3 regions of the Marinomonas sp. A3A genome follow, and region 3 is predicted to be linked to each of the others. Evidence: predicted binding sites of a transcription regulator. Region 3 holds the regulator's gene; each other region holds the start of a gene.

Region 1 (8,232 bases), 1.8 Mb from region 3:
ATTGAATTCGTAGATCCAATTATTGAAAAACGTCAGCGTGAAATCGCGGAAGAGCATGGTTTTGATATTGAAGATCACAGCTTGATTATCTACGTGCGTCCAAAGAAAAAATAAATATTCGTTTACCTAAGGGGGATGAATGGGAAGGGCCTAAATCGCAGAATTTAGGCCCTTTTTTTATTTTTACTTCTGGTGGCAATGTTTTGACGATGCCATTTTTACTATAATGCTATTGCAGTTGAACGTTGCCAAGCATTTCACGAGCATGAGCTAGGGTTTGCTCGGTCAGTTCTAATCCACCGAGTAGGCGTGCAATTTCTTGTGTTCGATCTTGATCCTTAAGTAGCTCGACCTGAGAGGAGGTTGCTTCATCTTCAACCAGTTTACTGACTCGTAGATGCTGATTGCCTTGAGCTGCCACTTGCGCAAGGTGAGTAACGCAAAAGACTTGGCCTCGTTTGCCCACAGAGCGCAGCATACGACCAACGACTTCCGCGATACCACCGCTGATGCCTACGTCTACTTCATCAAACACCAATGTTGGGATAATTGATGTGTGAGCGGTCACTACTTGAATACCTAAACTAATACGTGACAACTCACCACCTGAGGCGACTTTACGTAATGGCTGAGCGGGTTGTCCTGGGTTGGAAGCGATCATGTATTCGATGTCTTCAAAACCATTTGCCGAAACTTGTGTAAGTGGCTGACATTGAATAAAGAAGCGCGCATGTGGCATGCCCAATCCATGTATTTGTTCTTCGACTTTCTGCGCTAGCTCATCTTTGGCGGTAATGCGCTTTTCTGTCAATGTGGTGGCAAGCGCGGTGAGTTTTTCATAGGCTTGCTCTTCTTTTTCTTTTAGTGACTCTAGGCTTTCTTCACTACCTTGTAAGCTGTCTAGTTCTGCTTCGACACTCTCTCGTAAGGATAAAAGGCCTTCTGGCAAGGTTCGGTGCTTGCGAGCCGTATCATAAATGTCCGATAAGCGTTGCTCTATATCCATGAGGCGCTCGGGATTTTGTTCTAGCGTGTCTTGATAATGATGTAGGCTGTCGGCCGCTTCCTGTGCCTGTATTAAAGCGACATTCATCATTTCTAATGCATTTTCCAATTCTTTGGTGGCTGGACGAATTTGGCTAGCGCTATTGATTGCTTGGTGTAATAAAGAGCAAACATTGCCTTCGTCGCTGTCGATCAAAATACCGCTGGCTTGATAGGCTTTAAATTGTGAGTCGGCAATGTTCGACAAGAAAGCTTGCTCGTTTTCTAACTCTTCGATTTCGCCTTCTTTTAGATCAAGCTGTTGTAGCTCTTGTGCTTGGTAAGATAGTAGCTGGATCTTGGCATCTTGTTCCGAGGAGCGATTCTGCTGAGCAGACAGTTCTTCTTTGAGTTGTCGCCATATTGAATATTGCTGACTGACTTTTTTACTCAAGTCAGTCAGACGTCCATACTCGTCGAGTTGTTGTCTTTGGGCGTTCTTTTTAAGTAACGATTGGTGTTCGTGCTGTCCGTGGATATCAACCAGCTGACTGCCAACGTCTTTTAGATCGCTTAATGTGCAAGGGCGACCATTGATGTAAGCCTTGGAGCGACCTTCTTTGCTGATAACACGGCGCAATATACAATGTTGATCGTGTTCTAAATCTCTTTCTTCCAGCCATTTGTGTACGTGTGGATAGTGTTGAATATCGAAGCTGGCGCTGATGTCGGCTTTTTTTTGCCCATGTCTTACGACAGCGGCATCGGTACGATCACCTAAACAAAGTGACAAGGCATCCACCATGATGGATTTACCTGCCCCTGTTTCACCTGAAATCACGGTCATGCCTTTTTTGAATTCTAATTCTAGAGATTCAACAATGGCGAAGTTGGAAATAGCGATGCTGGTCAGCATAGAGTGCTCCAAGAAAGAGAAAATATTTATATGGTTATTTATACAGTACTTGGTTGTTTTTTGACAAGTCTAGTTAGTAAATTTAATTCCCATGAAATTAATGCGGCTTTAGTGTTGAAAGGTCAAAAGCTGACCCCATATACCCTGCACATAGGAAGCATTGTTTCTGTTATTTGGAGTTGAAAATGAGTGAGCAGCAAAAAAATCCTAATCTAGACGCGGAGCATGATTTGAAAAGCGAAACGCAAAACGAAACAGTAGAAGAACTTTTAGAGCCTGAAGTAGAGACTTTAGAAGAAGTTACTGCAAATGATGAGCTTGCAAAAGCATTGGAAGAAGTCGCTCAGTATAAAGAAGCGGCACTTCGCGCTCATGCAGATGCTCAAAACGTACGTCGTCGTGCAGAACAAGATGTCGAGAAAGCGCACAAATTTGGTTTAGAAAAGTTTGCTAAATCCATTGTGAACGTGGCGGACAATCTAGAGCGTGCTTTGGCTTCTGCGCCAGACACAGGTGAATCTGACCCTGTACGTGAAGGTGTTGAGCTAACGCTAAAAGATTTGCTTGAGACTTTGGCTCGTTTTGAGGTGAAAGTGGTTGATCCACATGGCGAACCATTCAACCCTGAGTTGCATCAAGCCATCACTATGGTGCCAAACCCTGAACTAGAAGCGAACACCGTTATGGATGTTGTGCAGAAGGGTTACACCATTAATGGCCGCTTATTACGTCCTGCAATGGTAGTGGTTTCAAGCGCAGCTTAAAAAATACTGTCATTTTTTTGACACTGGACGCTTGAAATACTTTTAAGCGTACCCAAATACAGAATTATCATCGTCATAAACGAATTTATTGGAGATACAAACCATGGGTAGAATCATTGGTATTGACTTAGGTACAACGAACTCTTGTGTTGCCGTATTGGATGGCGAAAAAGCTCGCGTTATTGAAAACGCTGAAGGTGATCGCACCACACCTTCCATTGTCGCATTTGCGGAAGATGGCGAAGTACTGGTTGGTCAATCAGCTAAACGTCAAGCGGTAACAAACCCAACAAATACTTTGTTCGCGGTTAAGCGTTTGATCGGTCGTAAATTTAAAGACGACGTGGTTCAAAAAGACATCTCTATGGTGCCTTACAAAATTATTGCTGCAGATAATGGCGATGCGTGGGTAGAAGTAAAAGGCGACAAAAAAGCGCCACCACAAATCTCTGCTGAAGTTCTTAAGAAAATGAAGAAAACAGCAGAAGACTACCTAGGCGAGAAAGTAACAGAAGCGGTTATTACTGTTCCTGCTTACTTCAACGACTCTCAGCGTCAAGCAACGAAAGATGCGGGTAAAATCGCTGGTCTAGAAGTTAAGCGTATTATCAACGAGCCAACAGCGGCTGCCTTGGCTTACGGCCTAGACAAGAGCTCTGGCGACTCTACTATCGCGGTTTATGACCTTGGTGGTGGTACATTCGATATTTCTATCATCGAAATCGCTGACGTAGATGGCGAGAAACAATTCGAAGTATTGTCTACAAACGGTGATACTTTCCTAGGTGGTGAAGATTTCGATATGCGTGTTATCGAATACTTGGCAGCTGAATTCAAAAAACAGTCTGGCATCGATCTACACAATGATCCACTAGCGCTACAACGTTTGAAAGAAGCCGGTGAGAAAGCGAAAGTTGAGTTGTCTTCTTCTTCTCAAACAGAAGTTAACTTGCCTTACATCACTGCAGATGCGACTGGGCCTAAACACTTGAACGTAAAATTGACTCGTTCTAAGTTGGAGTCTTTGGTTGAAGAGCTAGTATTGAAATCTCTTGAGCCTTGCCGTCAAGCATTGAAAGATGCTGATTTGACTGCTTCTGATATCGACGAAGTTATCTTGGTCGGCGGTCAGACTCGTATGCCACTAGTTCAAGCGAAAGTAACTGAATTCTTCGGTAAAGAGCCACGTAAAGACGTGAACCCAGATGAAGCGGTTGCAATCGGTGCGTCTATCCAAGGTGCGGTACTTTCTGGTGATGTGAAAGACGTTCTTCTTCTAGACGTTACTCCACTGTCTCTAGGTATCGAGACAATGGGTGGTGTTATGACAGCATTGATCGAGAAAAACACGACGATTCCTACTAAGAAATCTCAGACTTTCTCTACAGCAGAAGACAATCAAAATGCGGTAACTATCCACGCATTGCAGGGTGAGCGTAAACAAGCGTCTCAGAACAAATCTCTAGGTCGTTTCGACTTGGCTGACATTCCACCAGCTCCACGTGGTGTGCCACAAATCGAAGTAAGCTTTGACATTGATGCCAACGGTATCTTGAGTGTGTCTGCGAAAGACAAGGCGACTGGTAAAGAACAATCTATCGTTATCAAATCTTCTTCTGGTTTGAGCGATGAAGAAGTTGAAAAAATGGTTCAAGACGCTGAAGCGAATGCGGAAGAAGACCGTAAGTTCGAAGAGCTTGTACAGGTTCGCAACACTGCTGACGGCATGATCCACGCAACTCGTAAAACCTTGACTGATGCTGGCGATAAAGCAACGGCTGAAGAGAAAGAAGCGATTGAAACTGCGATCACTGAACTTGAAGAAGCGCTAACGTCTAACGACAAAGAGAAGATTGAAGAGAAAACCAATGCGTTGACTCAAGCATCTGGTACTTTGGCTCAGAAGATGTATGCAGAAGCTGACGCTGCTGGTGCACAACCAGCTGAAGGTGAGCAAGCTAAATCTCAGGATGATGCGGTTGACGCAGAATTCGAGGAAGTGAAAGAAGATAAAAAATAAGCGCTAAGCACTTATTTTCCCATTAATAATGGGGTTGTTTATAGCGAGCACGGTTTTAGACCGTGCTTTGCTATTTGCAAAATATAAGATTGACGATTTTTAAAATTTAGTTTTTTTAGATTTAGACTTTTTAATTCAGACTTTTCAATTCAGGAATGCTTGCGATGAGCAAAAGAGACTATTACGACGTTCTTGGGGTGGCCAAAGACGCGGATAAGAAAGACATTAAAAAAGCTTATCGTTCTTTGGCGAATAAGTACCACCCAGATAAGAACCCAGACAATCCAGAAGCACTTGATAAATTCAAAGAGCTGGCTGAAGCCTATGAAATACTGTCTTCTGATGACAAGCGCGCAGCCTACGACCGATTCGGTCATGACGGCGTAAATGGTCAAGCAGGTGGCTATGGCGGCGGTGCTGGAGCTGGTGGTTTTAGTGATATTTTTGGTGATGTATTCGGTGATATTTTTGGCGGTGGTGGTGGCGGTCAAAGCCGAACTCGTCGCGGTTCCGATTTACGTTACACTTTAGAGCTTGACCTTGAGCAAGCCGTTTGGGGATGTGAAGAAAAAATCCGCATTCCAACTTTGGTGAACTGTAATACCTGTGATGGCTCTGGTGCTAAGAAAGGTTCAACACCTAAGACATGTGGAACCTGTGGCGGTGCTGGTCAAGTACGTATGTCACAAGGCTTCTTCTCGGTTCAGCAGGCTTGTCCAGAATGTCACGGTGCTGGTCAAGTGATCAGTGATCCTTGTAGAGATTGTCATGGCCAAGGTCGTGTTCAAGAATACAAAACGCTTAATGTAAAAATTCCTGCTGGCGTAGATACAGGCGATCGTATTCGTTTGTCTGGTGAGGGTGAGGCAGGAACTCATGGCGGTCCAGCGGGCGATTTGTTTGTTCAAGTCTCTGTTAAACCGCACAGCATTTTTGAGCGCGATGGCGCTAACCTCTATTGTGAAGTGCCAATTAGCTTCACAACAGCGGCATTAGGTGGCGAAATTGATGTGCCGACCCTAGATGGTCGTGTGCGTTTGAAAGTGACTGCAGAATGTCAGTCTGGCAAGTTGTTCCGCCTGCGTAATAAAGGTGTGAAGCCTGTTCGTGGCGGTCCAGTAGGTGATTTGATTTGCAAGGTTGTTGTTGAAACGCCAGTAAATCTGACTTCTCGCCAAAAAGAATTGTTCACTGAATTGGCTGAAAGTATGGGTGAAGGAACTGATCATTCACCTAAGCAGAAAAGCTGGTTTGATGGTGTGAAGCGCTTCTTTGACGATATTAAGAAATAAAACTTTGTTGTTTCGGCAATATAAAAGAAAAAGGCGCCTATTTGGCGCCTTTTTCTTTTAGTAAGTAATCAATGTGGTTGCGTAATAAACTCGCGGCATTGGTGAAGCTTTTATTGTTCGGAATAATGAAATCTGCTTTGTTACGAATATCGATGGTTTTTAGTGATGCTTGACGTACATGACGCATGTAGCGGCTGGTGACTTCATTGACGTCACGTCCGCGTTCTGCAATGTCGCGTTTCAAGCGTCGCACAATGGCAATGTCCATATCGGTATCGACATATAGAAGGTAATCAACCGCATCGCGAATACCTGGATCCTGGAACATCATGTGACCTTCCACGAGAACGACATGTGTTGGATCTAGATTGCGGTAGCCAATGCGTCTGTGTTGCGAATGATCGTAAACTGGAATTTCATTAGGCTGCTGGCGGTTTTTGCAGTTATGAATCGCTAGAGTGAGGCTTTCAATATCTAGTGAGCTTAGATCGTCAAAGTTATAAACGTCTGGATCAATACTGCCGCATCCATTGTAGAAACTGTCTTGGCATAGGACGGTGATTTTGTCACCTTGACCTTCCGCTAATAAAGAACAAAGTCGGCTTTTTCCGCTGCCGGAAACGCCTGTGATGCCAATAACAAGAGCCATGTATTACCTCAGAAAATAAAGTTTTGATGCTCCTTGAGTTTAAGGAGTTTATAATGTTGTATTATATATCAGGTTTGATCATTTTTGCCCGTCAAACTAGTGCATGACATCTCAAAGGAAGGATTAATGCCTACTAAAGTTGCCTCAGCGTTGATTATATTTATTTTTGGTCTTTCCATGGGGGCTGCGACGTTAGCTAAGGCTGAAGAGAGTAGCGTTCCTGCGCGATCTAATATAGCGGAATTGTTTGGTTTGCCATTGAATGATTTAAGCGTATCTCGGCTAGAGAAGCAGCTTAATAGTATGGGGATGCATAGCTATCCATCTTATAAAGATGGTGTAGTAAGTTATAGTTTAGGGCCTGAAGGTATTTTGGGTGTAACCAGTGCGACAATTTATTCAAACGGGTCGGGCTATGTTCGTCAGGCGCTGTTATCTGGGGTTGTGGAGAGCAGTGAAAAGCGTAAGGCGCTAGGGGAGTTGCTTGCGCGAAAATACGGTAAGCCTAGTGAAGGTTTTCTTAATAATGGTATTGGACGTTCAAAATGGTTGTTTCAAGATGGCACCATGATTGAGCTTCATAATACGACTTATGACGTATCTCTTATGTACGTTGATGAAAATCCAAAAGTGGCGACTCGTTCTGGTCAAATTGATGTTGAGGCCTTGTCTCGTAAAAATCAATAATCCTCTAGTTTGTTTATCGTGTAGTTAATTATTTATGTTTATTCTTGATCTCAATCTTCGTTTTGCGCACTTTCTCCAGCCTTATCTTCAGGATATCTCTTTAGCTTTGGTAGCGACCTGTTTGGTGGTTTATGGGGATAAGGTGAATGGCTTTCTTAAAAACTTGGTATCTTCTTGGGTGTTTCTTGCTCGAGTAATAGCGTTTATTTTGATGTGTACTTTTGGTTATGGGCTCTTAACCTTATGGGGTCAGCCATTAGTTTATTGGGGGATTACCCGAGTGGATTTGGTTTATCGTCCAGCGCTGATTGTATTTTGCTTCTGTCTTTTGGGCGTTTTAGCTGAAAGAAAGCGTCATTTATAAAATAATTCATGAAATTTCCTGTCAGGTTTCGTTGCCAAATTACAACATAATCATGCTATTTACGTAGATCCTTCGAGTATTTGTGTGATTATGTAGTAAAGTTTCTAGACCTTCTTTTTTATTTCGTTATTTCTATAAAAAAATACTCTAAATGCCCGATTTTAAAGGTTTTTTGTAGTCTTCTTACAATTTGTTTTTGTCCTGATCTGCCGTTAGACTGCGCTCATATTGATACAACAGAGTCTTTTTTCGGGGGCAGAAAATGACAAGCACTTGGTTACAAGCACTTTCACAAGCAGAATCTATGATTCCTCTTTTAGGTAAACTTGGTCGTGAAAAAGCGGTAAAAGTTCAGTTGGCAGGAAACACCTTGATGGCGGATTCTGTAACTGGGTTAATGGCTGCGTTTGATCAGCATCCTGAATTAGACCTTGTCCAAGTTTATCAAGTGTTAGAGCAAGTGTTGGCAAGTGATACCGCTCATACCGTTGTAGAACTAGAGTCTTTGATTGCTGAAGCGGATGTTGAATCTGTATTGGCTGCTCAGCCAAATGAT
Region 2 (8,232 bases), 1.7 Mb from region 3:
GAAAAGCTCGCGTGGGAATTTGCCAAGATTCTCAACCAAGAAGCCAAAGAGTTAGAAGCGGCTGGTGTGGATATCATTCAATTTGATGAGCCTGCATTTAATGTGTTTTTTGATGAGGTCAATGATTGGGGCATCGCAACGTTAGAAAGAGCCATTGAAGGCCTGAAATGCGAAACCGCAGTACATATTTGCTATGGCTACGGCATCAAAGCCAATACCGATTGGAAAAAGACGCTTGGCTCTGAATGGCGACAATATGAAGAAGCCTTTCCTAAGCTGCAAAAATCCAATATCGATATCATTTCGCTAGAATGCCATAACTCGCATGTGCCAATGGAATTGCTCGAACTTATTCGCGGTAAAAAAGTCATGGTCGGCGCAATCGACGTGGCAAATCATGCCATAGAGACACCAGAAGAAGTGGCCAATACTTTGCGCAAAGCATTGCAGTTTGTCGATGCAGGCAAGCTCTACCCTTGTACTAACTGCGGTATGGCTCCGCTGCCTCGTGCCGTGGCGAGAGGCAAGCTAAATGCCTTAACAGCGGGTGCAGACATCATTCGAAAAGAGCTCTCTTTATAGTTCGAATTGTAAAAATCTCGTTTCAAGTTTATGTTTTGAAACGGGATTTTTTTTGCTTTCTGAATTTGCTAATTTAGGTAGGCGTGTAGCTAAAGCTAGTTTTGCTCTGTTTAAACTTCCTGTAACTTTCTCTCAACAAGACCGTCTTCAACTAAAAATTTTGACGGAGCTTGTCCTGTATGTTTGCTAAAAGCAGAGCTAAACGCACTGGCAGATTGGTAACCTATCCTTTCTGCAATGGTGGCCATAGTAAAGGTTTGGCGTCTTAAGAGGTCTTTCGCAATCGCCATACGCCATGCAATAACATATTCCATTGGTGTATAACCCACGGCTTTACTAAAGCGCTGAAAAAAGCTGGAACGAGACAATGAGGCTTCTTTGGCTAATTGATCAATCGTCCATGCCTTACTCACATCTTGATGGATTTTTCGAATTGCTATTGCAAGTCGCTCATCGGCTAAACCGACTAACAAACCAGGAACTTCTGGCGCGTCCATCTTCGTTCTAAAAGCTTCAATCAGCAGAATTTCTAATAATCGAGCCAATACAGAATCGCGGCCGGGGCGTTGCGCCAAAGATTCCTCAATAACAAGCTCGACCAGTGTGGTGAGCCTTTTCGCTTCGCGAAGGTGAACAAGTTTCGGAAGAAGCGATACTAGTATTTTTGAATCAGGCGCCTCAAATTGACAATGGCCAATAAGTAAATGCGCATTCAACTCTTGCTCTGCTTCACCTACAAAATAGGTGCTAGCAGCCGTTTTAATGGGCACAGTATCGGCTTCGTCCAGTGCTGGAGCATGGCTGCTAGCTACCGTAAAAGCATGAGCTTCTGGAACAAGGACAAAATCGCCAGCGGTTAGATCAATCGGTTCATCGCCTTTTAATGTGAACTCGCAACTTCCCTCTAGTACAACACAATAGAAAGGATTACCGATTTCTTCGCGTCTAATGCGCCACTTGCCTGCGGCATGAACTACCTTAGAAAAAGCGGCTTTTGGTTGTAATAGGGTCACAATACACGAAAGAGGATCTATCATTTAAATACTATTGGTAATGCAATGTGGATTTTTCATTATATATTGTACATGCGCCTTTAGATAGAGTTAGCACCTCAACACTTAAGGAGCTTTTATGAATAATCTCGTTACCGAATCTAAGAATATCCCAGAGTCTAATCGACAACTTACCCTGTCTATTAGCCCAATTACCCTAACGGTAGAAGGCCGTGAAACACCACTTGAACTTCGTATTACCCTGCCATTAAGTGGCGATAATATTCCAATTATCTTACTTTCTCATGGTCATGGGCCATCGTCGTACCTGCCTTCTAAAGATGGTTACGCCCCGTTGGTAAACTATCACGCTGAGCAAGGATTTGCCGTTATTCAACCTACCCATGCAAGCTCAAGAGTGGGTGGTCTCGATAATACTCACCCAGATGCGCCACTTTTTCTCAATGAAAGAGTGATTGAAATGAAAACCATTTTGGACAATTTGGCGCAAATTGAGCGCGATATAGTCAGTCTTTCTGGCCGATTAGATAAGGAACGCATTGCGATCGTGGGGCATTCTGCAGGGGCGATGACAGCGGCTATGTTAATGGGCATGATGCTACCACATATACGCAGCGTATTAGATCAGCGTATCAAAGCCGGAGTCCTATTAGCGGCAGTGGGCAAAGGGGGAGATGATTTAATTGAATCAGCAAGAGAAAGGTTCCCTGAAATTAATCCAGATTATTCATCAATGACCACAAAGAATTTAGTAGTGTATGGTGATCAAGATCTTAGCCCCCACTTCACAACCCGAGATGCAGACTGGCATGCGGATCCGTACTATATTGCGCCGGGTAGCGATTTTTTGTTGTCATTAATTGGAGGAAAACATGGGTTAGGTGGCATTGCTGGTTATGATGCAAAAGAAACCGATGACGAAGATCCTGATCGTCTCTCCATTACCCAAAAAATGACATCAGCGTATTTAAAATCTGCTTTATATGAGGACGACAATGCATGGGAACAAGCTTGTGAAGCTCTGCAAGCTTTTGCCAGTAAGCACTCTTACATAGATAGTAAACACTGAACGCTAATGAAGCTTAAGACTCCAACAACTTAGATATTTACTTTTGAGTAGATAAAAAATCCCGTTTTGAATGTATATCGAAACGGGATTTTTGTGTGTTGCAAATAGTACCAATCAGTAAATGGTACGAAGTGAATCTAAATATTCGAAACAACTTTTAACATATCCAGAAACGCATCCACGGATTCTACTGCTGCCGATTCGTGCATGGTGTGGTAGCCTATGGTTGGGATTTGAATAGTGGTGCCATCTACCAAGCCATTTGATGCGGCGATAATGCGACCAAGTTCAGTACTACCTAGCGAGCTTGGCGGCAACCCTTGCTCAGCACGTTTCGCGTTTTCGTTTTCCACGTAACGGTTTTTATACAAATAACTGATCTTGTTTTTTACGCACAGTTCTTCAAGAAGTTGTGTACTGTCTTTATTGAACGTGGCGTTGGCGTCTTTTTCCCTAAGTACCAGAAGCTGTTCATTGGCGGCATCGACATTTGGAAAAGGGCTGGTATCAACCACAAACAAGCGGTTAGTTGAGCCACCAAAGCGACGGAACCATTCAAGCAGATAGCGCCAGCTTTTTCCGGCTTCTTCTTGGGCAGTAAAAAAGGCCGTACCTTTAAAACCATGATCAAAAAGATGCACCAAAGCGGCGGCTGAAATTACGTTATCAAGCTGGCCTTCTAATCGATTGTCAACGATGTGTAATTGGTCTTTAAACGCAATGGGTGTACCAGCAACCACACCTTCTAACCCTTCGGTTTCGAAAATTAAGTTGTTACGGAATTCACAAACGTAAGAGCTTTTTATTGTGCCTTTGCCCCGATACACCCCAGACCAAGGCTCGTAGGCGTAGATCTCTTCATGGTTGAAACGCTCTGTGACCTTGGTCATCAACTCTTCAGAAACCGAGTTGTTCAATAAGTCAGTGCGGTTTGCTGATACAAACGCTGCGTATTGGAATTCATTCGGGCCCGTACACACCAAGCCGTGACGATCTATATGCGCCGAAAACATAGTGCTAAACGGATCGCTGCCTTGGGCAACCAACAAACCTTCGTACCAAGTGACTTTTGCCCCTCGCTCTTCCAGTTCGCGTTGTAACACGCGGAAAAATGAATGCTCTGCGCCAACCACACTGGGCGCGCGAATAAGCAGTTTGAGCAGATCGATAAAGTCATCACTAGGCATGCAAATAGGTTCCAAAAAAGGGGTAAGTCGAAGCTTGTTTATAAACTGAATCGGCTGATTTACATAATGTTTTTGTGTAAATAGTGCTAAGTCGTTTTCTTAAAACAAAAATAATGTCGTGTTCGTGTAAAACATCCGCTACTCTTTAATAAAAATTGAATTGAGATACTTAAGGAAGAAGTAAATGTTATTTGGTAACAATAAATTATTGACCCGAATTACTGAATTGGAAAAAGAACTTGTTTCCTTTCAAGAGACTCAAGCCGATCTTAGACAGGAAATGCTGTATTTCGCTATGACATCAGACGGAAAAATAGTCGATGCAAACTCGCTTTTCATAAAGTCCTGTGGTTTCGAAAAAGCTGAATTAACAGGTAAAAATATTCAAGATTTCATTCTTGGCAAGTCTTTAGACAAAGACCATTGTCAAAAAATGTTGGCTGCTATTAGTGGGAAGAAGCACTGGCATGGCGCTTTACAGCTAGAGACCAAGAAAGGTCAAGAAGCATGGTATAGGTCGATTATTCAACCGAAAAAACAAGTTGAAGATGGGCGCGTGCTGTTGGAAGTTTACTCGGCTGAGCTTACGCGAACGATTTCTCAGTCCAAAGAAGTGGAAGATATGCTGGCGGCATTGAACCGATCTTCTGCTGTGATTGAGTTTACCCTAGATGGCATTATCTTAAATGCCAATGAAAACTTCCTGAAAAGCATGGGTTATTCAAAAAGCCAAATTATTGGTAAACACCACAAAATGTTTTGTGATTCGAAAGAAGTTGAGTCTTCAAAATATCAAGATTTTTGGCGTCAACTTAGATCGGGCAAATTTGTTTCTGAACGTTTCAAGCGTTTTGATAGCCATGGAAATGCGGTGTGGTTGGAAGCTTCTTATAACCCAATACACGATGAAAGTGGCGAGTTATATAAAGTTGTTAAATTCGCGACGGTCATTACCGAGCAAATGAATCGAGAGTTCGCTATTTCTGAAACCTCTAAGATCGCCTATGACATCTCCAAGAAAAGTGATGCGGACGCTATTACTGGTAAAAAAGTCATCGAGTCGACGATTCAGACAATGGATGAACTTTCAGTGCAAATGGGCAATGCGAGCCAAGGAATAATCGAGCTCAATACTCAGTCATTGAAAGTAGCCGCTTTGGTAGAAAGTATCCGCGGTATTGCCGATCAAACAAACTTGCTTGCACTTAATGCCGCAATCGAAGCCGCGCGAGCTGGCGAACAAGGTCGGGGTTTCGCAGTGGTGGCTGATGAAGTTAGACAACTCGCGTCTAGGACGAGTACGGCCACCGAAGAAATTATCAAGGTTGTAGGTGAGAATAAACACCTGACAGAAAAAGCCGTATCTCTCATCGAACAAAGTATGGAAAAAGCCCATAAAGCGTTAGATCTTTCGACTGAAGCGGGTCATGTAATGAATGACATTCAAATTGGCGCAAGACAAGTCGTTGATGCGGTGAGTCAATTTAACAACAAACTATAGTTGTTCTTGAAACAAAGACTCGACATTAAAATCCTTCTAAGAGTTTGCTCTTAGGGGGATTTTTTACATCATGCCGATGGCTTAAATAACTAAAACAACGCCATCTGATCACCTTCTTTTGGTGGAACAGCAAAATGACGACAATCGAGATAGCTTAATCGGTTGTCATCCAATCCATATTTGCGTCGTGCGACGTGAAATCGTTGATTGATTAAATCCGCGAAGATGCCTTCGCCAGTCATGCGTTTGCCAAATTGGCTGTTGTAGAGCTTACCATCGCGCATATCCATAATACGCTGCAAAACATGCTCAGCACGTTCTGGGTAATGCTGGTGAAGCCAATCCGAAAACAAAGGCGCAACCTCGTGAGGCAAACGCAACATGATGTAATTAATGGACTGCGCGCCAACTTCCGCGCAAGCAGCGACGATTTCTTCTAGCTCGTTATCGTTGATAAAAGGAATCACCGGCGCGACAAGAACCGAAACCGGAATCCCAGCTTCGCGTAAGGTTTTAATCACTTGTAAACGCGTCTTCCCTGATGCCGTTCTGGGTTCCAAAATACGCTTTAAATCGTTATTGAGTGTTGTCACACTGATCGCCACATGAATGAGCTTTTTCTCTGCCATTTGTGTGAGCAAATCTAGGTCTCTAAGAATTAGAGTGCTTTTGGTTATCAGCGAGATTGGCTGATGATGCGCCAAGGCAATTGCCAATAATTGCCGAGTGATCTTCAGCAGTTTCTCAATCGGCTGATAAGCGTCGGTATTGATCCCTAATGCAATGGGTTCACAGCGGTAATTAGGATGCGCCAGTTCTTCTTCAAATAAAAACGGCGCATTGGTTTTAGCAACTAGCTTGGTTTCAAAATCCAACCCTGGTGATAAATCCAAATAGGCATGAGTGGGTCGAGCAAAACAATATACACAGCCATGTTCACAGCCTTTATAAGGGTTCACCGACATACGAAAAGGTATGTCAGGGGAGGAATTACGACTGATGATGCTTTTGGCACGTTCATGACGAACCTCAGTCTTAGGCGATGATGTTTCCAGCAAAGCAATAGCTTCGTCGTTTTCATCTACTTCAACCAGCGTAATAGCAAAGCGCCCCGCCATATTATTGGCCGTGCCGCGCCCCTTTATAGGATGATTGAAAGGAGATTTTTCGCCTTTTTGATCGCTGTTATTGATAAAAGAAGTAGACATAAAAACACTCAAAATACTGTATTGATATACAGTATTTTGGTCGTTAGATTTAAATAAAGCAAGCTTGTTATTGTGGAGTTTTAAGTTTGCTCGCGTAGTGTGTTGAGATCTGCTTATTGATAGGTACACTCGATTGAATGATCGATGGGTTTCTAGGAGAGCTGCGTGTTGTTTCAAAACAATCATTTACCAAATAGTGTTGTGGCTTACGCACAAGATTATGAACACGGTAAATTTGAGCCTTACCATGCTCATAACTGCGCACAGCTGATTCACACGTTAAGCGGTGTGATACGTGTGGAGACTCGTTTGGGTAGTTGGGTGATTCCTCCAAATCGGGGAATGTGGATTCCTGCAGGAATTGAACACAGTCTTTATATGACCGGTTTGGTAAAAGTTAGAACGCTATTTATTGATCCTCTTGCTCGGGCCGATTTGCCCCATGATTGCTCTGTCATTGACGTATCCATGTTGTTAAAGGCACTTATTATTGAAGCGTTAGAGCTTCCTAACGAAATTGTTTCAGGAGGTCGTGATGAGCGAATTATTGAATTGATTTTGGACGAATTACGTCGTTTATCGAGCGTGTCTTTCTATGTGCCATTGCCAATCTCCGACTCTTTGGTTTCTTTGTGTGAGCATGTCAGTCAGCGTATTGCTCATGATTGGACAAATGCCGATGGTGCTCATATTTTGGGCATAAGCGAGCGCTCTGTTACTCGAAAGTTCCAGCAAGAAATGTCGCTAACATTTGCAGAATGGCTGCGGCGGAAGCGTTTACTTTTGGCTCTGGAGTATCTTGCCAGCGGAAAAAGCGTCTTAGATACCGCGATTCTGATTGGTTACGATAGTCCTAGTGCTTTTAGTGCGATGTTTAAAAGTCGAGTCGGCGTTTCACCGACTGACTATTTACTGCAATCTCAATAGACGTGAAAGTTATCGTCTCGCTAAGCTTCTTTGTACAAAGGATGGCAAGCGTTGATTAGTGCTTGTAGCGAGGCCTTGGTCGAATCTTCATCAATGGCAACGCCAAAACTTGGTGGAACCTGATCGGACTCAATTTGAACATAGCTCACCGCTTTGCTTTTCGTCTGTTGTCCTAAGGTGTGTTCATGAAAGTCACTGATGTTTATCTGCCAGTTAAAACGCTTTCTTAACGCATCAAGCATGGCTGACAATAATCCTTTGCCTTCGCCAACCAGTTGCCATGTTTTTTCCTGATAGCGTAATGTGGCGCGAATTTCCTGTAATCCGTTTGAGCTATGGCTGCGATAATCCATTAATGTCATTTGGCCTTTGTCATCTGGGTTCAACCTGTAGGATTCTCTGAATAAACGCCAAACATCGGCTAGAGGCATCTCATGTCCTGTTTTATCGGTGTGATTTTTGACTTTTTTGCTAAAGTCTATTTGTAGTTTGTGTGGTAAAAACAGTCCGTGATTTTCCTGTAATAACCAAGCGGCACCGCTTTTGCCAGATTGGCTATTTACTCGAATGACTTCTTCATAAGAGCAGCCAATATCTTTCGGGTCTAATGGTAAATAAGGGATTTGCCAAACAGTCGATGAGGTTAGTTTTTGTGCGGCAAAACCTTTTTTGATCGCATCTTGGTGTGAGCCTGAAAACGCCGTAAAAGCCAATGAGCCAGCATAAGGATGCCGAGGATGAACGG
Region 3 (8,232 bases):
TTTCTAATGCGATCTTTTGTTTTTCATAACTCAAGCCGCCAACTAAAGTCACAACATTCAAATGACAGTTCGACGTTAGCTTGACTGCCTCGTCAGCGATTTGTATCGCCAATTCACGAGTTGGTGCGATAATCAGACCACGTGCAAAATTATTCGCTCGTTTTTCTTCAAGAGGATAATCAAGAAAATCACTGATCATCGCAATTAAGAAAGCAGCTGTTTTACCTGTACCGGTTTGAGCCTGACCAATAATGTCATAACCTAATAATGTCATTGGCAAGGTTTCAGCTTGGATTTCACTGCAATATTCAAACCCCATTTCAGCAATAGACTTAATCACTCGATCAGGAAGATTTAAGTCGTGGAAGCGCATCTTGCCTTCAACATCAGCAACAGGAAAATCTTCTATGGACCAAATTTTAGAGTTTGCATTCCCTGCAGGCTTTGTCTCATTACTTACTTGTGTATTAGCTTGAACACTTGCAGGACTATCATCATTATTTCTTGGACGCTTATTTGGGCGACGTGTACGTTTTGGTTTTGCTGTGGTTTCTGATGGTGCTTCTTGAGTTTGGTTTTCCATATTGGAATCTATACGCTTCTATTGTGTTTTGAGGTTAATAATCTTTGCAAGGAGTGTACCTAATTGGTAAAGCTTTATCACCCCTTGCTTACGCTTTGTTGAACCTAGAGAAGGTACGAATAAGACATCTTATCTCAGCATGTGGATAAAAATCTGTTATTTGCACCTTCCAAAGCTACTGATAGTTATACGGCGGCAAGCTATTAATTAACTGCAAACCATAACGTTTAGTCCGCAAGCGCTTGTCCAAAATATGTATTTCACCCGTGTCTTTCTCGCTTCTCAGTAACCGTCCAGTCGCCTGCACTAAGCGTAAAGAGGCATCCGGTATGGTTATCTCCATAAATGGATTACCACCACGCTTCTGAATCCATTCAGCGAGTGTCGCTTCAACGGGATCATCTGGTACCGCAAAAGGAATCTTGGCGATATACACGCAGGTCAAATAATCACCTGGCAAATCCACACCTTCGGCAAAGCTGGCTAAACCTAGCAGCAAACTCCCCTTTCCGTCATCGATACGAGACTTATGCGAATCTAAAATAACTCGTTTAGATTGCTCACCTTGCATCAAGAGTATTTCTTGCAAACCAGCAGACACAGACTGAGCCACTTCTTCCATCTGACGTCGAGACGAAAACAACACCAAACTGCCCTTTTCCGTATTAACATGCTTATCTAAATAAGCAACAATTTCGGCGGTATGTTGCTCTACTCTATTAGGTTCATTCTCCATATCTGGAACCACTAAAAGACCATTTTCTTGAAAATTAAACGGACTAATAACGCGCAGATATTCGCTCTCGCGAGGCACACCTGAGCGCATATTAAAACGATGAAATTGATTCAACGCCGTCAACGTAGCAGACGTAACAACAGCACCGAAACATTTATCCCACAATTGCTGCTTTAATGTGTTCGCCGCAAGAATAGGAGAACCACCGAGTTCAATATCTTGCTCCATCCCTTGACCAGATAACACCAACCAACGAGCATTAGGAGGGTAGTTCTGATCATCAACGGTAGAATACAAACGCCATAGCCCAATGCATTGTTCTAAACGACCAAGAATGACACCCAAAATTGGTTGCCAAGTTTCCGCTGTTTCAGGTGTCACGCCCATCCCTTCATTTTGCTTAGTCTTTTTACATTCGTCTTGGATGCTTTCAATATTGTTGAATAATTTTTGATAAGACGTTTGCAAACTATAAGACAACTGACGCAGCTCATCTGGAATCTGACCGAATTCAAATCGGTGTTGATTATTTTCTTGGTCCAAGCCCAAGCCCTGAATATAAGGAGCTAAACCTTGCTGTGCGTATTGGATGAAGTTAACAATGCTTTGGATTTGCTGAGGGATTTTTAATAATAACTGCCCCGTTAAACTAACATCGTCTGTTAGCTCTTGCTTCAAATTAACCAGATTTTTTTCCAACTGACGCAACCAAGTAATGCTTTGCTGCAAACGAACTTCATGACGAAAGTGCCCTATCGCTTTATCAGGAAGATGATGACCCTCATCAAAAACATAGATGGTTTCTTTTGGTGGTGTCAGTATTGCACCGCCGCCCAATGACAAATCAGCCAACACCAAATCGTGGTTGGCAACGATCACATCGGCCACTTCAATCTCAGCACGCGCTTTAAAAAATGGACAAGCCGAATAATTAGCACAATTACGATTGGTGCATTGCTGATGATCTGTGGTTAAGCGACGCCAATCTTGATCTCGAACGATGCCAGCCCAATTATCTTTATCACCGTCCCAATCGCCTTTTTGCAAAGCTGCGTCCATTTCTTGATATAGAACCGTATTGATATCATCTGAATGTAGATGTTGCTCAAAAAGCCCAGCAAACATATCGTCCATTGACTGCTCTTCTGAGCTCAGAAACCCCTCAAGATTATTCAAGCATAAATAACGCCCTCGCCCTTTCGCAAGAGTGTATTTAAAAGTCAGCTCTGTATGCTCAAGCAAATCAGGCAATTCTTTATGCAAAATCTGCTCTTGAAGCGCCACAGTTGCAGTAGAAATAATTAATTTGAGACCACGGGCTTTTGCGATAGGAATCGCCGCAAGACAATAAGACAAGGTTTTACCCGTGCCTGTTCCAGCCTCGATAACGGCAACATGCTTCTCTTCAAGGCGCTCACCTTCCGAGCCTTGCTTAATGTTACCCAAGGTTCGAGCGATCGCACCAATCATCTGGCGCTGTCCAGCCCTTGGTTTATGGGACTTCGCATCTAAAGATGCTCGGTATGCAAGTTGAATCTGTTTTTTTAGTTCGTCTGAAAGCATTTATATCATTGAGTATAGTTAGGAATGCTGTATATAATAACAGTAACTGTATAAACAACCAGATAACCTATGATTAAATTAACCAAAAGACAATCTGACGTACTAGAAACCATTCGCGAATTTATTAGTGAAACAGGTTTTCCACCGACTAGAGCAGAAATAGCGCGCCGGCTTGGGTTTAAATCTCCTAACGCCGCCGAAGAGCATCTAAAGGCCTTAAGTAAAAAAGGTGCAATAGAGATGCTGTCTGGCGCATCAAGGGGAATACGCTTAATTGATCGTGCTTCAAATGACGACCCAACAGCGGACCTTGGCTTACCTGTTATCGGCAAAGTCGCTGCAGGTTACCCTATTTTAGCTCAGGAAAACATTGCTTCCCATGTGAACATCCCTGCAAACATGTTCTCTCCACAAGCCGATTACTTCTTGTCTGTCTCGGGAACCAGCATGAAAGACATCGGAATCATGGAAGGAGACCTATTAGCCGTCCATAAAACCACCACAGTGCGCAACGGCCAAATTGTCGTGGCCCGTATTGGTGACGAAGTAACGGTTAAACGCTTCGAGCAAAAAGGCAGTATCGTTCGACTAATTCCAGAGAATGAAGAATTCAACGACATCATTGTCGACCTTGAAAGCGAAGAGTTCGCCATTGAAGGTTTATCTGTTGGTGTGATTCGTCAAGGGCTTTAAGTAAGACCCTCCAAATCCGCACCTTGTAAATAAAAAAGCGAAGCTTAGGCTTCGCTTTTTTATTTCAGTTCATACTTCATTCCATCGACATCATCAAAGATGATTTAGTGCAAAATCTTAGGACGGAAATCTTCGTCATCAATATACTCTGAATCTTCATCAAAAAACGAATCATCTGAATATACAAAATCAATGCCCGCATGGAACATACATTTTGCCAACTCAAAGTAACGGTCTTTTAAATAAGATCGAGTATCATCTGAAATCTGCAATGTTGCTAATGGAACGGTTTCCTCACCATCTTCACTGGCTGGACGCAGCACAATATCGCCATTATCCAGCTCAACAATTTCTAGGTAGGACTCTTTCATATTCAATACTCTGATGACTCTTCTCTAAAACGTAATACCAATTCGACCAACTTGGTCAAATAGAAACTCACAGACGCACCCGCATCACTTCCACGGCCAATCAGATTGTCACTTTGTACCACTGATGACATAGAAGAACGGCATTCAAACTGAACCAAATACGCTTGATTCAACTGAGAACACCAGGAATCTGTTCGCGAAGACAAGTCCGCCAACTCTGCCAATACAGGAATAACAATTTGCTTATCTTCTGACTCAACCAATAACTTAACAACATCCAGCGACCCAGATAACGAATAAGCGGCAGTGACTTCTTTCAGCAAACCATTAAGAGCACTTCTTAACTGAAAAATAGCCGAGCTTTCCAGCCCGACTTTTAACCATGCCTCATCACTGTCTTGACTCTGCTTAATAAAGCGTCTTGCCGTATCGAGTTTTTGATTGGTTAAGCTAGCTAAACTGGCTCCGCTCATTTTTTCTTACCTTCCTCAATCACCCATTTAGAGCCAACATAAAATGCCTTCCAACCTGTTGGCTTGCCTTCTTCTTCCGTCATGACATATTGCTCTTTCGTCTTACGGCTATATCGAATGATGGCTGGGCGACCTTCAGAATCTTTTTTAGGCGCTTTTGCAAAAAAATGATACTTAGGATCTATTTGATCCATGTATGGGAGCAATTCTTCAACCAACGGTGCACGAGTTTCGCGTTTACGTGGAAATTGACTTGCCGCCAAAAACAAACCCGTTGCACCGTCACGAAGCACATAGTGATCTTCTACTTTTTGACAAGCAAGATCGGGCATTGGTACTGGATCCATCTTCGGTGGCGCAGCTTCACCACTCTTCAGTAACTTACGAGTATTTTTACACTCATCGTTAGTACAGCCAAAGTACTTACCAAAACGGCCAGTTTTAAGCTGCATTTCTGATCCACACTTATCGCACTCAAGAGTCGGGCCATCATAGCCTTTAATTTTAAAGACACCAGTTTCTACTTCGTAACCAGAACAAGCCGGATTATTACCACAAACATGAAGTTTACGATGCTCATCCATTAAATAGCTATCCATGGCCGAGCCACAAATTTTGCATCGATGCTTATTAATAAGCGCTTTAGATTCGCCTTCTTCATCATCTACGGCAATCGCTTCATCACCACGAGTCAAGTTGATGGTTGCTTTGCAACGCTCTTTTGGAGGCAAGGCATAACCAGAACAAGACATGAACACACCTGTACTCGCAGTACGGATCTGCATTGGTCGAGAGCAGGTTGGGCATTCTATGTCTGTTGGCGTTGGCTCATTTAGCATCATGCCGCCTTCTGGCGATTCTGCTTTAGCTAACACCGAGCTAAAATCTTTATAAAACGCATTAAGCGTTTTAATCCAATCTTTATTACCTTGAGCAATATCATCTAGCTGCTCTTCCATTTGAGCCGTAAAACTGAAATTCATCAAAGAATTAAAGCTATCGACCAAGCGCTCAGTAACGATATCACCCATTTTTTCAGCATAAAAACGACGATTTTCAACACGCACATAACCACGATCTTGGATCGTAGAAATGATAGAGGCATAAGTTGATGGGCGGCCAATTCCGCGCTTTTCAAGCTCTTTAACCAAACTTGCTTCACTAAAACGTGCTACAGGTTTAGTAAAATGCTGCTCAGGCAATAACTCTTTAAGCGCCAGATATTCACCCTGCCCCACGTCTGGCAAAATATTATCTTCGCCTTTTTTAGCAACCGTCTGCATAGCGCGAGTATAACCATCAAAGCGCAAAATACGTCCCTTGGCTTTAAACTCGTATTCACCACTGGTCACAGTAATAGTTGTAGAGGTGTATTCCGCAGGCGTCATTTGGCAGGCCATAAATTGGCTACGAATCAGATCGTACAAGCGATGCGCGTCTTTTTCCATGCCAAGTAAATCATCCACACGCACATTCACATCAGAAGGCCGAATGGCTTCATGCGCTTCTTGAGCGCCTTCTTTGCTACTGTAACGAATAGGATCAGCTGGTAAATAAGCCTCACCAAAGTTGGAAAGAATATAGCCTCTCAACGCCTCTACCGCATCAACACTTAAATTGGTCGAGTCAGTACGCATGTAAGTGATATAACCACCTTCATACAGGCGCTGAGCAAGCATCATGGTCTTCTTAACACCATAGCCCAAGCGAGTGCTTGCCGCTTGTTGTAACGTAGAAGTAATGAACGGCGCAGATGGCTTGCTGCTTGTTGGCTTGTCCTCTCGACTACTAACTAGGTATTTCGCATCATTTAAACGAGCAACATGCTCATCAGATTGCGCTTTGTTAACGGGTCGATATTCTTTATCTTGGTATTTTGCAGCCTCGAATTTAATAACTTCTTTCGATGGCGTCGCAAGCATTGCATCCAATTCCCAGAACTCATCAGGAATAAACGCACGAATCTCTTTTTCGCGCTCGACAATTAATCGCACAGCAACCGATTGAACTCGGCCAGCTGATAAACCTCTCGCCACTTTTGACCAAAGTAGCGGTGACACCATAAAGCCAACCACTCGGTCTAAGAAACGACGAGCTTGTTGAGCATTCACCCGATCCATATCTAATTCAGATGGTGTTTCAAATGCTGCTTTGATGGCTTTTTTTGTAATTTCGTTAAATACCACTCGCTTGTAGCGGCTATCATCACCACCAATGGCTTCACGAAGATGCCATGCTATTGCCTCTCCCTCTCTATCCAAATCGGTTGCGAGATAGATGGTGTCAGCATTTTTTGCCAAACGCTTTAATTCATCAACAACCTTTTCTTTACCCGGCAGAATTTCGTAGTGAGCCTTCCAGTTACTTTCTGGATCAACTCCCATTCTAGAAATTAACTGTTTACGCGCTTTGCTACTTTTATACTCAAGTTTTTCTTCCGGACTCATTTTACGCGTCAAAGCAGCTTGCTTTGCACGCTCTTGAGGCGTAGAGGTGGCAGTTGTACCTGAAGGTAAGTCACGAATGTGTCCCACACTCGATTTGACAATAAAGTCGTTACCTAGGTATTTGTTGATGGTTTTCGCCTTTGCTGGCGATTCCACGATAACCAGTGATTTTCCCATTGAACTGTGTAAGCCTTTTAATAAAGTAGGTCTGCAAATCCACGTTGCACGAAGTTTAATCTCTAGGGGCGCTGATATTAAGCAAACACCTTTTATATGACAAGCGATCCCTGTATTGTTTCACATATTAAATCTTGCTGAACTTAGTATTTCTTATTTAACATACTGAATTCGTTGCTTAAGGACAATCATGGCTACCCTTCAAATATTAACAATTGCAATTTTGATCATTATTGTACTTTTGTCTGTGGTCATTGGATCACGCGCACATCAAAAAGAAAAAGAAATTACTGAAAGACGCGTAAAACAATTGCAACTATCGAATCGTGCGGATCGCGTTGAGCAACATATCCGCGGTTTAAAGGATATTAATACCGATACCATTGCCACCGATGTGCTTTATGATTTCTATCTAGACACACTTCGAGAGCTTCTGCAATATTCTGATGATCCTGAAAAGATCGAAGTACGCATTGCAACCGCCGAAGAAGGTCGAGATAACGATCCGATTGAATTTAACCCAGAGCCCGATCTTTTTAGCTTCCAAGAAAAAACAAATTATAAAGAACGCCTTACGAAACTGGCTAAAATGTTACTTTATTTACGTCGCAAAGGACGTATAAGTAACACACACTATCAAGCCTGTTATGAATATCTTCGCTGGCTCAATTTGTGGATTCAACTAAACCGCCAAATGGTTCAAGCAAATAAAAACTTTGCCAGCGGAGATATGCGCGTTGCACAAACCCTGTATGGCGTAATATTGTCACACATTAAATCAGACGCAACAGAACGACCAGAAAAAAATACTCTCAAAAACTTCGTAACAGATCGAATGAAACAAATACTGTCACCTAAAATTGAAGCAATGAAAGACAGCGACAACCCAGAAGACGTATTGAGCGAACTCCTTCAAAACTTAGAAATCCCTAAGAACTCTTAAGCCTTTCAGCGTCACGCAATACGTCTTTTACGTGACGCTTTTTAACTCTACCAATGAATATATTAGTGTAGACAACTCATCCAAGACCAACTCATCGCCTGCCTCATCCCAATACAATGACACACTCTCTGGTGTTATTTTTATCGCCACAAGCAATGCCCCGTGTTTTTCCAACACTTTTTGGGCATCAGCAGTCAATGGAAATAATTCACTAGACCACCACCCATCAAGCAAGGCATTATATTT

The links. The regulator LexA, encoded in region 3, represses DNA repair genes until DNA is damaged. The targets are predictions, from matches to a motif close to TACTGTNTANNTANACAGTA.
Region 1: recN (DNA repair protein RecN) is a predicted target of LexA. The motif match lies at 1,929-1,948, and genes of this name have one in related genera.
Region 2: CYL31_RS02320 (PA0069 family radical SAM protein) is a predicted target of LexA. The motif match lies at 6,575-6,594, and genes of this name have one in related genera.

Annotation. Positions count from the first base shown of each region.
Region 1 covers NZ_CP025532.1:3,946,368-3,954,599, reverse strand. The annotation lists gene fur (ferric iron uptake transcriptional regulator) at 1-114, shown strand, start outside; gene recN (DNA repair protein RecN) at 230-1,900, opposite strand; gene grpE (nucleotide exchange factor GrpE) at 2,086-2,664, shown strand; gene dnaK (molecular chaperone DnaK) at 2,768-4,684, shown strand; gene dnaJ (molecular chaperone DnaJ) at 4,849-5,976, shown strand; gene CYL31_RS18555 (uridine kinase family protein) at 6,014-6,625, opposite strand; gene CYL31_RS18550 (uridine kinase) at 6,752-7,312, shown strand; gene CYL31_RS18545 (DUF3392 family protein) at 7,347-7,676, shown strand; gene CYL31_RS18540 (glyceraldehyde-3-phosphate dehydrogenase) at 7,939-8,232, shown strand, end outside.
Region 2 covers NZ_CP025532.1:513,514-521,745, forward strand. The annotation lists gene CYL31_RS02295 (methionine synthase) at 1-582, shown strand, start outside; gene CYL31_RS02300 (AraC family transcriptional regulator) at 693-1,619, opposite strand; gene CYL31_RS02305 (alpha/beta hydrolase family protein) at 1,714-2,664, shown strand; gene CYL31_RS02310 (peptidase M42) at 2,802-3,851, opposite strand; gene CYL31_RS02315 (methyl-accepting chemotaxis protein) at 4,036-5,352, shown strand; gene CYL31_RS02320 (PA0069 family radical SAM protein) at 5,442-6,560, opposite strand; gene CYL31_RS02325 (AraC family transcriptional regulator) at 6,726-7,487, shown strand; gene leuA (2-isopropylmalate synthase) at 7,508-8,232, opposite strand, start outside.
Region 3 covers NZ_CP025532.1:2,171,079-2,179,310, reverse strand. The annotation lists gene CYL31_RS10060 (DEAD/DEAH box helicase) at 1-583, opposite strand, end outside; gene dinG (ATP-dependent DNA helicase DinG) at 759-2,882, opposite strand; gene lexA (transcriptional repressor LexA) at 2,952-3,575, shown strand; gene CYL31_RS10045 (hypothetical protein) at 3,680-3,946, opposite strand; gene CYL31_RS10040 (DUF6586 family protein) at 3,949-4,419, opposite strand; gene topA (type I DNA topoisomerase) at 4,416-7,043, opposite strand; gene CYL31_RS10030 (DNA topoisomerase I) at 7,234-7,986, shown strand; gene CYL31_RS10025 (hypothetical protein) at 8,014-8,232, opposite strand, start outside.